Regions from separate parts of the Streptosporangium sp. NPDC005286 genome, predicted to be linked through region 3. Evidence: riboswitches for the same ligand, from Rfam matches in the RefSeq annotation. Region 3 holds a riboswitch; each other region holds the start of a gene.
The links. A riboswitch is a leader RNA that binds a small molecule or an ion and turns the genes downstream of it on or off. The one in region 3 is predicted to bind cyclic di-AMP.

Region 1 (3,266 bases), on a different contig from region 3:
GACCCTGGCCAGTGATCTGGGCCGCGACACCGCCGCCGAGCAGACCGGCGCGCTCTCCTCCGCGCTCCTGGCCCTCAGCCGCCGGATGACGGGCATGGCCGGCAAGGGCACCTTCGAGGAGACGCTGATCTCCGGCACCAACGGCTACGCGGCCTGCTACGCCGCCGGACCCAAGATCGTCCTCACAGTCCTGGCACGCCCGGGGACCAACCTCGGGCTGCTCCGGCTGGAGGGTCGCAAGACGGCGGCCAGATTGGCCGCCATCACCTCGCGCATGTCGATAACCCAGTGATCGGAGACAGAAATGGGCAACATGGACATCTCTCTCAAGGAGATGATGGCGATCGACGGCGCCATCGGCGCGGTCATCGTCGACTACAACAGCGGGATGGCGCTGGGCGCGCTCGGCGGTTCCAAGGATCTCGACCTCCAGGTGGCGGCCGCGGGTAACACCGAGGTCGTCAAGGCCAAGATGCGGACCATGGAGTCGCTCGGTCTCAAGGACGGCATCGAGGACATCCTCATCACGCTCGGCACGCAGTACCACGTGATCCGCCCGCTCTCCGGCCGGAGCGGCAAAGGCCTGTTCATCTACATGGCCCTCGACCGGAACCGGGCCAACCTCGCGCTCGCGCGGCACGTCCTGCGCGGCATCGAGGAGAGGCTCGAGGTCTGATCCTGCCGCGGCCCGTGCCCTTTCAGAAAGGGCACGGGCCGCGGCAGGAGCTCACCGCCCGGGCGTTACCGGGGCGGTGAGCTCATCGATCGCGTCGGTGCGGGACGGCCGGAGATCGCGCCGGGCCTCAGCTCTCCTCAGCGACCGCCCTGCGGCGGAGGCGGCCGGCGACCAGGTAGGTGGCACCGCCCGCGGCGAGCACTCCCGCCAGGGCCAGGGTGGCGGCCGTGGTGGCGGAGGGCCCGGCCGGGGTCGCGGCCGCCACCGGGGCGGTGGCGGCCAGGTCCCGGACACCCTGCTCGGCGGCCTTGGCATCGGCGCCGGACAGGGCGATCGGCTTGGCGGCGACGATCGCCCCGGGCGCGGTGAGGGGCTCGGACATGATCTTGGGCTTGGCGAACGTCTGGCTCACCTGCTGGGTCTTCACAGCCTTCTTGGACTGCTCGTCCTTGACCAGGACGGTCTGCGGAGGCTTCGCCGGGTTCGCGTCCCGGTAACGCCAGGCACCGGTGGAGAACGCCACGGGGTGGTTCTTCTTGCCCACGCCGTCACCCCACTTGGTGACCACGTACTTGACGTCGATGTGGCCCATGCCGCCGTTACCGTCCACACCGAGCGTGCCGGGGTTGAACCGGCCACCGGTCAGGTCGGCGAAGGTCTTGGCGTCAAGGTCGATCATGACGCCCACGTTGGAGGGCACGCCGGGACCGCGGTCACCGACGAAGAACTTGGCCTTCTTGCCCTTGTAGACGACGTAGCCCTCGGTGAACAGGGGCCAGCTCGGGCTGGCGATCATGCCCTTCTGCATCGGCTTGCCACTGGCCGGCAGACCGGTGTCGCCGGCCCGGCCCGAGGAGTCGTCCCAGAAGTAGGAGGCCCTGGTCGAGCCCTGGAGGAGCACGACCTCGTTGGCGGCCACCTCGGTGTCCGTGCCGGGGGAGGCGGCGGAGGCCGGGGCGGCGGAGGCGGGGGAGGCGGGCAGCGCGGAGGCGACGCCGCCGGAGACGAGCACGCTCGCGCCGACGAGGGCGGCGGTGATGAGACGGTTCTTGTACGAGAGGTTCTTGATCAGACCGTTCTTGGGCAGGTCAAAGGGGAGATGCATGAAGAAGGGGCTCTTTCACGAGGGAACGGGGCAGCCAGCTGCGACACACGGCAAGGGGTGCACTGGCGGGGACGCGCTCTTCGGAAAAGCGGCGTGGCGAGATCAGCGGATCGCTACGCGGAGCACGGTCCAGGTGCCGCGCTCAGGCGCGGCGACGAAGGACGGAGATGAAGTTCAGGTGGTCGGCACGGGCAGGGCGGGCACCGACGCGGTGACGCGGTGATCCATGAGGGGGATCTCCTCTCCAGCTCGTCTACCGGGTTAGCTGACGGGTTCGGGCGATGGAGTTGCCCTACCGCCGCACATTCGCGGCGGATTCACCCCGGGAAAGTGGTTCCCCGGTTCCCTGGACCCTGCGGGCCCGGTGGGATTCGACGTCGGCCGGCCGCTCCCTCTTGTGAAGGGCAGGTCGCCAACCGATATCCGTGGACACTACCCACCGAAACCGGACAAAGCAAAGCAAATGTCATGAAAACCCCAGAAGATCTACCTACAAGCTTCAAGAGAAGCCCATCGGAGACCCCGTCCCACCAACAACCGCCCTACCAGCGAGAACGTCTTGCCGATCTCGGGTTTCACACCCCGGAGACCCGTATCCGAGGGCCTTCCGCGCCCACGAGGAGCCCAGTCGCGCGAGGGTGATCCACACCCCGCGCCCCGTACCCGAAGCCCTTCCACGCCCGGGGAGAGACCATCCCCGAGGTAGATCACCCTCAAAGGTCCACATTGGGGAATACACGCTCTCCGAGGAAGCCCTCCCTCGACGAAGGGGGACCCACGACGGGCGAGCTCAGTCCCACCAGAACGACCAGGCGTTCCTGCCCTTGATCTGCTCGGCGTAGTCGATGAGGTTCCCCGCGCCCTGGATGATGCTGTCGGGGCAGAACGTCCAGTGCTCCGCGGCGACGTGCAGGGCGTGTTCCGAGGTCGTCGGGGGCGCGGCGACGCTGAGGTCGAGGGTGTTGAACCCCATCCCGACCAGCCGCACCCCGAACCTGTCCTCCCAGCTCCGTACCACCGCCGCGAGCGGGACCATCCACTCGTTGTGGTTCAGGGCGCCCTGCCAGCCCATGACGGCGAGGGCGTCGGCCCCGCGCTCGACCGCGACGAGTCCGAGCGGGGTCCTGCGCTCGGCCACCAGGCCCGCGTACCAGTCGGCGACCACACCGGGATCGGCGGCGAGCCTTCCCGCCGGGGCCGGACCCGGACATTCGACTCCGAAGGGGGCGAGGATTTCGAGCTGGTCGATGTGAGCCTTGGCGATCCAGTCGGACCAGACCTCGCCCATGAACGCGGCGGCGTGGTAGTTGTCGATCTCGACGGCGGTGTCCGGGGCGATCTGACCGGCCGACCAGGGCTGCACCGAGTCCTCCAGCAGCACCGGCCACAGGCCGGAGTGCTCGTGCTGCGCCCGCAGCCGTGCCCAGTACTCACCTGAGACGGCCACCTCACTGAGCCAGAACGCCGGACGGCGACGAAAGGAGA
Region 2 (3,266 bases), on a different contig from region 3:
TCCCCCAGGGCCGATCGCACGGTCGTGCTCACCGGCGGGGTCCGCACCCCCTCCGACGCGCTGGTCGGCCCGGTCGCGGTCACGGCGATCCGGGGACTCCACGTCGACACCCTCTTCCTCGGCGTGCACGGGATGAGCGCCCGAGCCGGGTTCACCACGCCCAACCTGCTGGAGGCCGAGACCAACCGCGAGCTGGTCGCCTCCGCGCACCGCCTGGTGGTGCTCGCCGACCACACCAAGTGGGGCACGGTCGGCATCAGCACGATCGCCGAGCTGGCCCAGGCCCACATCGTGGTCACCGACTCCGGCCTGGCCGAGGAGGCCCGCGAGGAGCTCGCCGCCTCGGTGGGAGAGCTGATCATCACAGAGCCACAGCAGGAGAGCGAGAGCGTCGGCCGATGAAGCGTACGATCACCCACCTGGCCGACGGCCGGGAGCTGTTCTACTTCGACCGCCGCGACGACACCGACCGCGGAGCGGTCGACAGCCGCGACCTGCCGCCCCGCCCCGCCGCCTCCGAGTTGCGTTACGACCCGCTGACCGAGGAGTGGATCGCGGTGGCCGGACACCGCCAGGGCCGCACCTTCCTGCCCCCGGCCAGCGAGTGCCCGCTCTGCCCTTCCACCTCCGGCAACCTCACCGAGATCCCCTCCGCGGCCTACGACGTGGCGGTCTTCGAGAACAGGTTCCCCTCGTTCTCCACCTATCTGGGCGACTATCAGCAGGTTGGCGGGTTGAGTGAGGTCCGCCCCGGGATCGGCCGCTGTGAGGTGGTCTGTTTCACCGCCGAGCACGACTCCTCATTCGCGATGCTCCCCCCCGAGCAGGTGGAGCTGGTCATGGAGGCCTGGATCGACCGTACGGCGGAGTTGTCGGCGATGCCGGGCGTGGAGCAGGTGTTCTGTTTCGAGAACCGGGGAGCAGAGATCGGCATCACCCTGGCCCACCCGCACGGCCAGATCTACGCGTACCCCTACGTGACCCCGCGCACCAAGCTGACCCTCGGGGCGGCCGGGCGCCACCGGGAGCGGACCGGCGGCAACCTGTTCGCCGACGTGCTCGCCGCGGAGCGGGAGGCCGGGGTCCGGGTGGTGGCCTCGAACGAGCACTGGACGGCGTTCGTCCCGGCCGCGGCGCGCTGGCCGGTGGAGGTTCACCTCTACCCCCACCGGCAGGTCCCCGACCTGGTCGGACTGGAGCCCGCGGAGCGCGCGGCGTTCGGACCGCTCTACACCGACGTGCTCCGCCGCCTCGACGGGCTGTTCGGCGTGCCGATGCCCTACATCGCGGCCTGGCACCAGGCGCCGGTCAACACCGGTCGCGACCTGTCGTACGCGCACATGGAGCTGTTCAGCATCCGCCGCGCGCCGAACAAGCTGAAATATCTCGCCGGCTCCGAGTCGGCCATGGGTGCCTTCGTGAACGACGTACTGCCCGAGGAGGCAGCACACCTTCTGCGCTCTGTTGTCACGAACTAATCACCAATTGGTCTCGTCTTGAAGTCGCGTGACCCTGTGTTTACCACTACTATCCTTCCCACATCGGCTGCAACAGCCGATATGCCTAATCCCAGGCGCATCGCCCGGGAGCCGGGGAACCACCGCACCTGGGGTGAAACCACTTCGGTGGAAGGGCGTTCTCCAGCCCGAACCCGTCAGCTAACCCGGTAGGCGGAAGGAGAGGAGAGTTCGTGGCGGCCCCGTCCCCCACGTTCCGTCGGCATGCGGCTCTGGCCCTTTGTTTGAGCCTGGTCGCCACGTTCACCCTCGGTGCCCCCACCGCGGGAAGCGCGGAACCCAAGCCGACCGAGGCCAAACTCCGCGCCGAGCTGGCCAAGCTCGGCAAGAAGGTCGACGGGCTGATCGAAGCATACGCGGCCAAGCGCGAGTCCCTCAAGAAGGCACAGAAGGCCGAGGCCGTCGCCAAGCAGAACCTGGCCAGGGCCTCCGACCTCTACGCCAGGGCGGAAAAGCAGGTCGACTCCATAGTCCAGCTCCGCTACCAGAGCAGCATCGGAGGGCTGCCCGCGCTGCTGTTCGCCGACGACATGGGTGGAGCAGCGGTGATGGAGCAGCTCACCGCCCAGCAGAGCGCGCACCTGCAGGGCTTCGCCGAGAGCTTCGAACGCAGGAAGAGGGCGACCGAGACGGCCGCCAGGCTCACCGACGAAATCGGTGAGGAGGCCAAGGAGATGCAGACCCAGCGTGACGAGGTCGAAGATCTGATCAAGGACATCAAGAACAGGCTCGACCAGCTCGCCCCCGTCGGCTCCGGGCGCCGCGCCGACGGCAGCTGGGCCCCGCAACTCCCCACCGGCGCCGACAACATCACCGACCGGACCCGGATCATGCGTGAGGCCGTCAAGAGACGCTTCAACCTCCCGTACGCCGTCGGTTGCTACCGGTCCGCGAACGACGGCGGCGAGCACCCCCTCGGCCGCGCCTGCGACTTCATGATGAGCACCGGCGGCACGATGCCCTCAGCCGCCAACCTCCGGCTCGGCGACGAGATCGCCGCCTGGGCCATCAAGAACAAGTCCAAGCTCGGAGTGAAGTACGTGATCTGGCGCCAGCGCATCAACCACGGCTCCGGCTGGAGAACCATGTCCAACCGCGGCGGCATCACCGCCAACCACTACGACCACCCGCACATCTCGATGTACTAGAAGGGATGCATACACGAGCTGAAATGATGTTCGTGTCGGTAGGTGATCACGCAGAGGCAGGCCGCCGGTTCGGGAAGGCCTGACCGCGGCTGGGGCCGGCGAGCTTGGTGATCATTGCGGCGACGGGTTGACGAGCCTGCCTTCGTAGGCGGCGATGACGAGCTGAGCCCGGTCCCGGGCGTGCAGTTTGGCCAGGAGTCGGCCGATATGGGTCTTGACCGTGCCGACGGTGAGGTGCAGGTGCTCGGCGATCTCGGAGTTGGACATTCCCCTGCCGATGAGGGTGAGCACCTCGCGCTCGCGCTGGGTGATGTCGTCGAGGTCTCGCGCGGCCGAGGCGGGGTGGGGGCGTCGCAGGAATTCGGCGATGAGCCGACGGGTGACGGTGGGCGCGAGCAGCGCTTCGCCGGCGGCGACGACTTTGATGGCGGCCAGGAGCTCGGTCGCCGTGGCGTGCTTGAGGAGGAAGCCGCTCGCACCTGCCCGTAGCGACGCGTAGACGTATTCGTCCTGATCGAACGTGGTGAGGATCAGTACGCGGATGCCGGCGTCGGCCGGGTCGGCACAGATACGCCGTGTCGCCTCGATGCCGTCCATGTCC
Region 3 (3,266 bases):
GGCCGTCGCCTCGTCGGAGCCGTCCGCCCCTGACGCGCGGTGCGCGGGTCCCGGCGGCCGGAAAACCGGGTGCGTCGCGCGCGGTGGCGCTGCCAGCATCGGAACATGATCACTTCATGGATGCTCGACGAACTCGCCCATGCCGGTCCCGAGCACCTCGACGCCGCGTTCGTCGCCGGGTTCGACCGCAAGCAGGGCAGGCCCGATCCGGGGGAGGACCTCGCCGCGCTCGCCGGGCGCGGCCTGGGGGAGACGGCGACGGTCGTGGAACTCGGCGCGGGGACGGGGCAGTTCGCGCTGGCCGCGGCGCGGCGGTTCCGGCGCGTGGTGGCGGTCGACGTCTCCCCGGCGATGCACGACTTCCTGACCGTCCGGGCCGCCGAGGACGGCCTGGCCAACCTCGAATGCGTGCGGGCGGGCTTTCTCTCCTACGAGCACGCCGGGCCACCCGCGGACGCGGTCTACACCCGTCACGCCCTCCATCAGCTCCCCGACTTCTGGAAGGCGGTCGCACTCGACCGCATCGCGCGGATCGTACGACCGGGGGGCGTCCTGCGCCTGCGCGATCTGATCTTCGATTTCCGGCCGGCCGAGGCCGACGCCGTGCTCGGCCGCTGGCTCGACGGCGCGGCCGACGATCCCGCGCTGGGTTATACCCGCGAGGACTACGCCGAGCATCTGCGCACCGAGTACAGCACCTTCCGGTGGCTTCTCGAGCCGATGTTCGACGCCGCCGGGTTCGAGATCGTCGAGGCGGACTTCAGGGAATCGATCTACGGCGCCTACACGTGCGTCCGGCGCTGACCCATGCTCCGCGGCGGGAGAGGGCGCCCTCGCGGCTTCAACCGTGAATTATGGCAAATGTGATGAACATTACAGAAATCGCGATTTGTCGGGCGTGATTCCGGGGGTGTGACGAGAGTCATATCTCAATAGCATAAATGGCCATTAAGCAGGGGTAACAGGAAGATCACGAAGGCTTATTGATCTTCTTGTTTGGCGAATGCTTTGCCGAAGGTTGGAGATCGGGGTAACTTCTGGCCTCGCGACGTGCAAGCCATGCCGTCGCGGTGAATGTCGGTCTTCGGGCCGGTGTCCCTATAGAAATCCAACCGGCCGCCGTTCCCCTGCCGGGGACGGACCTCATCACGGCGGCCCGCCGAATCTATGCAGCCAGGAGGCATGGAACCGGGGACCCAAAAGGCCCGACACAGCGTGGCCAGGGGTGAATCAGCGCATTTGCGCCGTAGGGCATCTTCCAAGCCCGAACCCGTCAGCTAACCCGGTAGGCATCAGTGGAAGCACCAAGGAGAAATCCTGTCTACCACCCCGTGTAACACCCGTCTGTCGCGCCTTTTCCGCCTTTCCCTCGGCGGCATCGCCCTCACCCTGACCGCCTCAGCCGGAGCGGTCACCCTGGGGCCGACGGCGGCCAGGGCGACGACGGACAGCACCCCTGAGATCCTGGTCAACACCGCGGCCGGAGTCTCCGAGCAGGCCGAGAGCACGAAGAGAACCGTGCCCAAGGCCAAGGCCGGTACCAAGGTCAAGACCAAGATGAGCAGGGCGGCCCTGCAGAAGGTTCGGGCTCGCAAGGCCGTCTCGACGGCCAAGAAGCAGGTCGGCGATCCGTACCGGTGGGGCGCCTCCGGTCCCGGCGCGTTCGACTGCTCGGGGCTCGTCAAATACGCCTGGCGCAAGGCGGGCGTGTCCATTCCCCGGATCACGCACAGCCAGTACCGGGCGATCAGGAAGAAGGTCTCGTGGAGCCACCTGCGCCCCGGTGACCTGATGTTCTTCAGCGGAAAGGGCCACGTCGGCATGTACGTCGGCAAGGGCAGGATGGTCCACTCGCCGAGCAGCGGCAAGACGGTCCGGATCGTGAAGCTGGAGGGGTACTACCGGTCCTCCTTCGCCGGAGCGGTCCGGCCCGGAGCCTGAGCAGGGGCGTCGGCCCCGTTCCTCACATGTGCGGGGACGGGGCCGCTCCGTTTCCGGCGAAGGCCGCGAGCGCGTGGCCGGCGGCCTGGGCCGGCGCGGATCCGCGCTACCGGATCACGTTCCGCTCCGGCGGCAGAACGCGGCAGGTCAGGGCACGCTCGCGCCCCGGCGGGCACTCCCGTGCGGGCCTTCACCTCCGGCCCGAGGGCCGGAGCGCCGGTCCACGTTCCGCTAGCATCACATCGTTATGTCCGTCCCGAAGGGGCGCCGCACCGTGCTCGCCGGGATGCTGGCGCTGATGAGCGTGGGCCCGTTGGCCGGGACGGGTCCTCTCCTGGCCGGAGCCGGCCCGCTTCCTCACGACCCTCTCCACCGCGCCGGAGAACTCCCCGTCGACCTTCGCGACCTGTGGCCCGGTGCCGCCGTCGTCGTCCGGGGCGAGCACTCCCTCGTGATCGGCCACGACGTCGCGCCCGCCGTCCTGCGGGACCTGGCCGCCAGGGCCGACCGGGCCCGCCGCGCGGTCGCGGCGATCTGGGGGCCGGTCCGAGCGATGATCCTGTTCCCCGCCACCGACGCCGAGGCCGCGGCACTCGCCGGAGCGGAGAGCACCCGGGGCCTGGCCGCGATGGCGACCGCGGACCGGGTGATCGTCCTGCCCTCGGGCTACGCGAGGCTCAGCACGACCGGCAGGGACGTGGTGATCACGCACGAACTCGTGCACGTGGCCACCGGCGCGACCCGTGGCGGCCGGGTGCCGATGTGGCTGTCGGAGGGCTTCGCCGACTACGTGGGCTACCGCGATGCCGGGATCCCGGTGCGGACGGCCGCCGCCGAGCTGGCCGCCGAGGTGCGCGCCGGAGTCCTGCCCGCCCGTCTCCCCGGTCCCGCCGACTTCGCCCCCGGCGCCCCGCGGCTCGCGCAGGCGTACGAGGAGGCCTGGCTCGCCTGCCGGTTCATCGCGGAGCGCTTCGGCGAGAAGGCTCTGGTGAGGCTCTACGGTGGCGATGTCACCGGCACGCTCGGCCTGTCGCCTGCCCAACTCACCGTGGCGTGGCGTGACTACCTCGAAAAGGAACTCGCCTGACATCCTTGTGTCCTTTCCCGGTCCAGGGCTCACCTGGCGGATCTCGCCGTGGCGAGGAGTGGTCGGCGGGTGCCTCGCGAGGCACGGGAGGGAGCCGCGGCGTGCCGCGGTGACCGGTGACGACTCGGCGAGGCGCCGTCCGGCCGACCGCGGCAGGCAGAAGATCCAAAGGACGGGGCCCCGGGTTCGGGCTCCACGCTGGAGGTGTTTGATGACGCTGAGCACGACGGACGCGCCC

Region 1: it holds a riboswitch for cyclic di-AMP, as region 3 does, so the genes downstream of both, ABZU75_RS11885 (hypothetical protein) here and ABZU75_RS05075 (C40 family peptidase) in region 3, are expected to answer to the same signal.
Region 2: it holds a riboswitch for cyclic di-AMP, as region 3 does, so the genes downstream of both, ABZU75_RS16315 (hypothetical protein) here and ABZU75_RS05075 (C40 family peptidase) in region 3, are expected to answer to the same signal.

Annotation. Positions count from the first base shown of each region.
Region 1 covers NZ_JBEXGU010000023.1:69,345-72,610, reverse strand. The annotation lists gene ABZU75_RS11895 (roadblock/LC7 domain-containing protein) at 1-292, shown strand, start outside; gene ABZU75_RS11890 (hypothetical protein) at 305-676, shown strand; gene ABZU75_RS11885 (hypothetical protein) at 804-1,781, opposite strand; cyclic di-AMP (ydaO/yuaA leader) riboswitch at 2,017-2,168, opposite strand; gene ABZU75_RS11880 (DUF4253 domain-containing protein) at 2,572-3,266, opposite strand, start outside.
Region 2 covers NZ_JBEXGU010000037.1:30,006-33,271, forward strand. The annotation lists gene ABZU75_RS16305 (DeoR/GlpR family DNA-binding transcription regulator) at 1-402, shown strand, start outside; gene galT (galactose-1-phosphate uridylyltransferase) at 399-1,478, shown strand; cyclic di-AMP (ydaO/yuaA leader) riboswitch at 1,551-1,687, shown strand; gene ABZU75_RS16315 (hypothetical protein) at 1,742-2,665, shown strand; gene ABZU75_RS16320 (response regulator transcription factor) at 2,777-3,266, opposite strand, start outside.
Region 3 covers NZ_JBEXGU010000008.1:21,276-24,541, forward strand. The annotation lists gene ABZU75_RS05065 (NlpC/P60 family protein) at 1-33, shown strand, start outside; gene ABZU75_RS05070 (class I SAM-dependent methyltransferase) at 106-804, shown strand; cyclic di-AMP (ydaO/yuaA leader) riboswitch at 1,148-1,307, shown strand; gene ABZU75_RS05075 (C40 family peptidase) at 1,519-1,941, shown strand; gene ABZU75_RS05080 (hypothetical protein) at 2,189-3,028, shown strand; gene ABZU75_RS05085 (M48 family metallopeptidase) at 3,240-3,266, shown strand, end outside.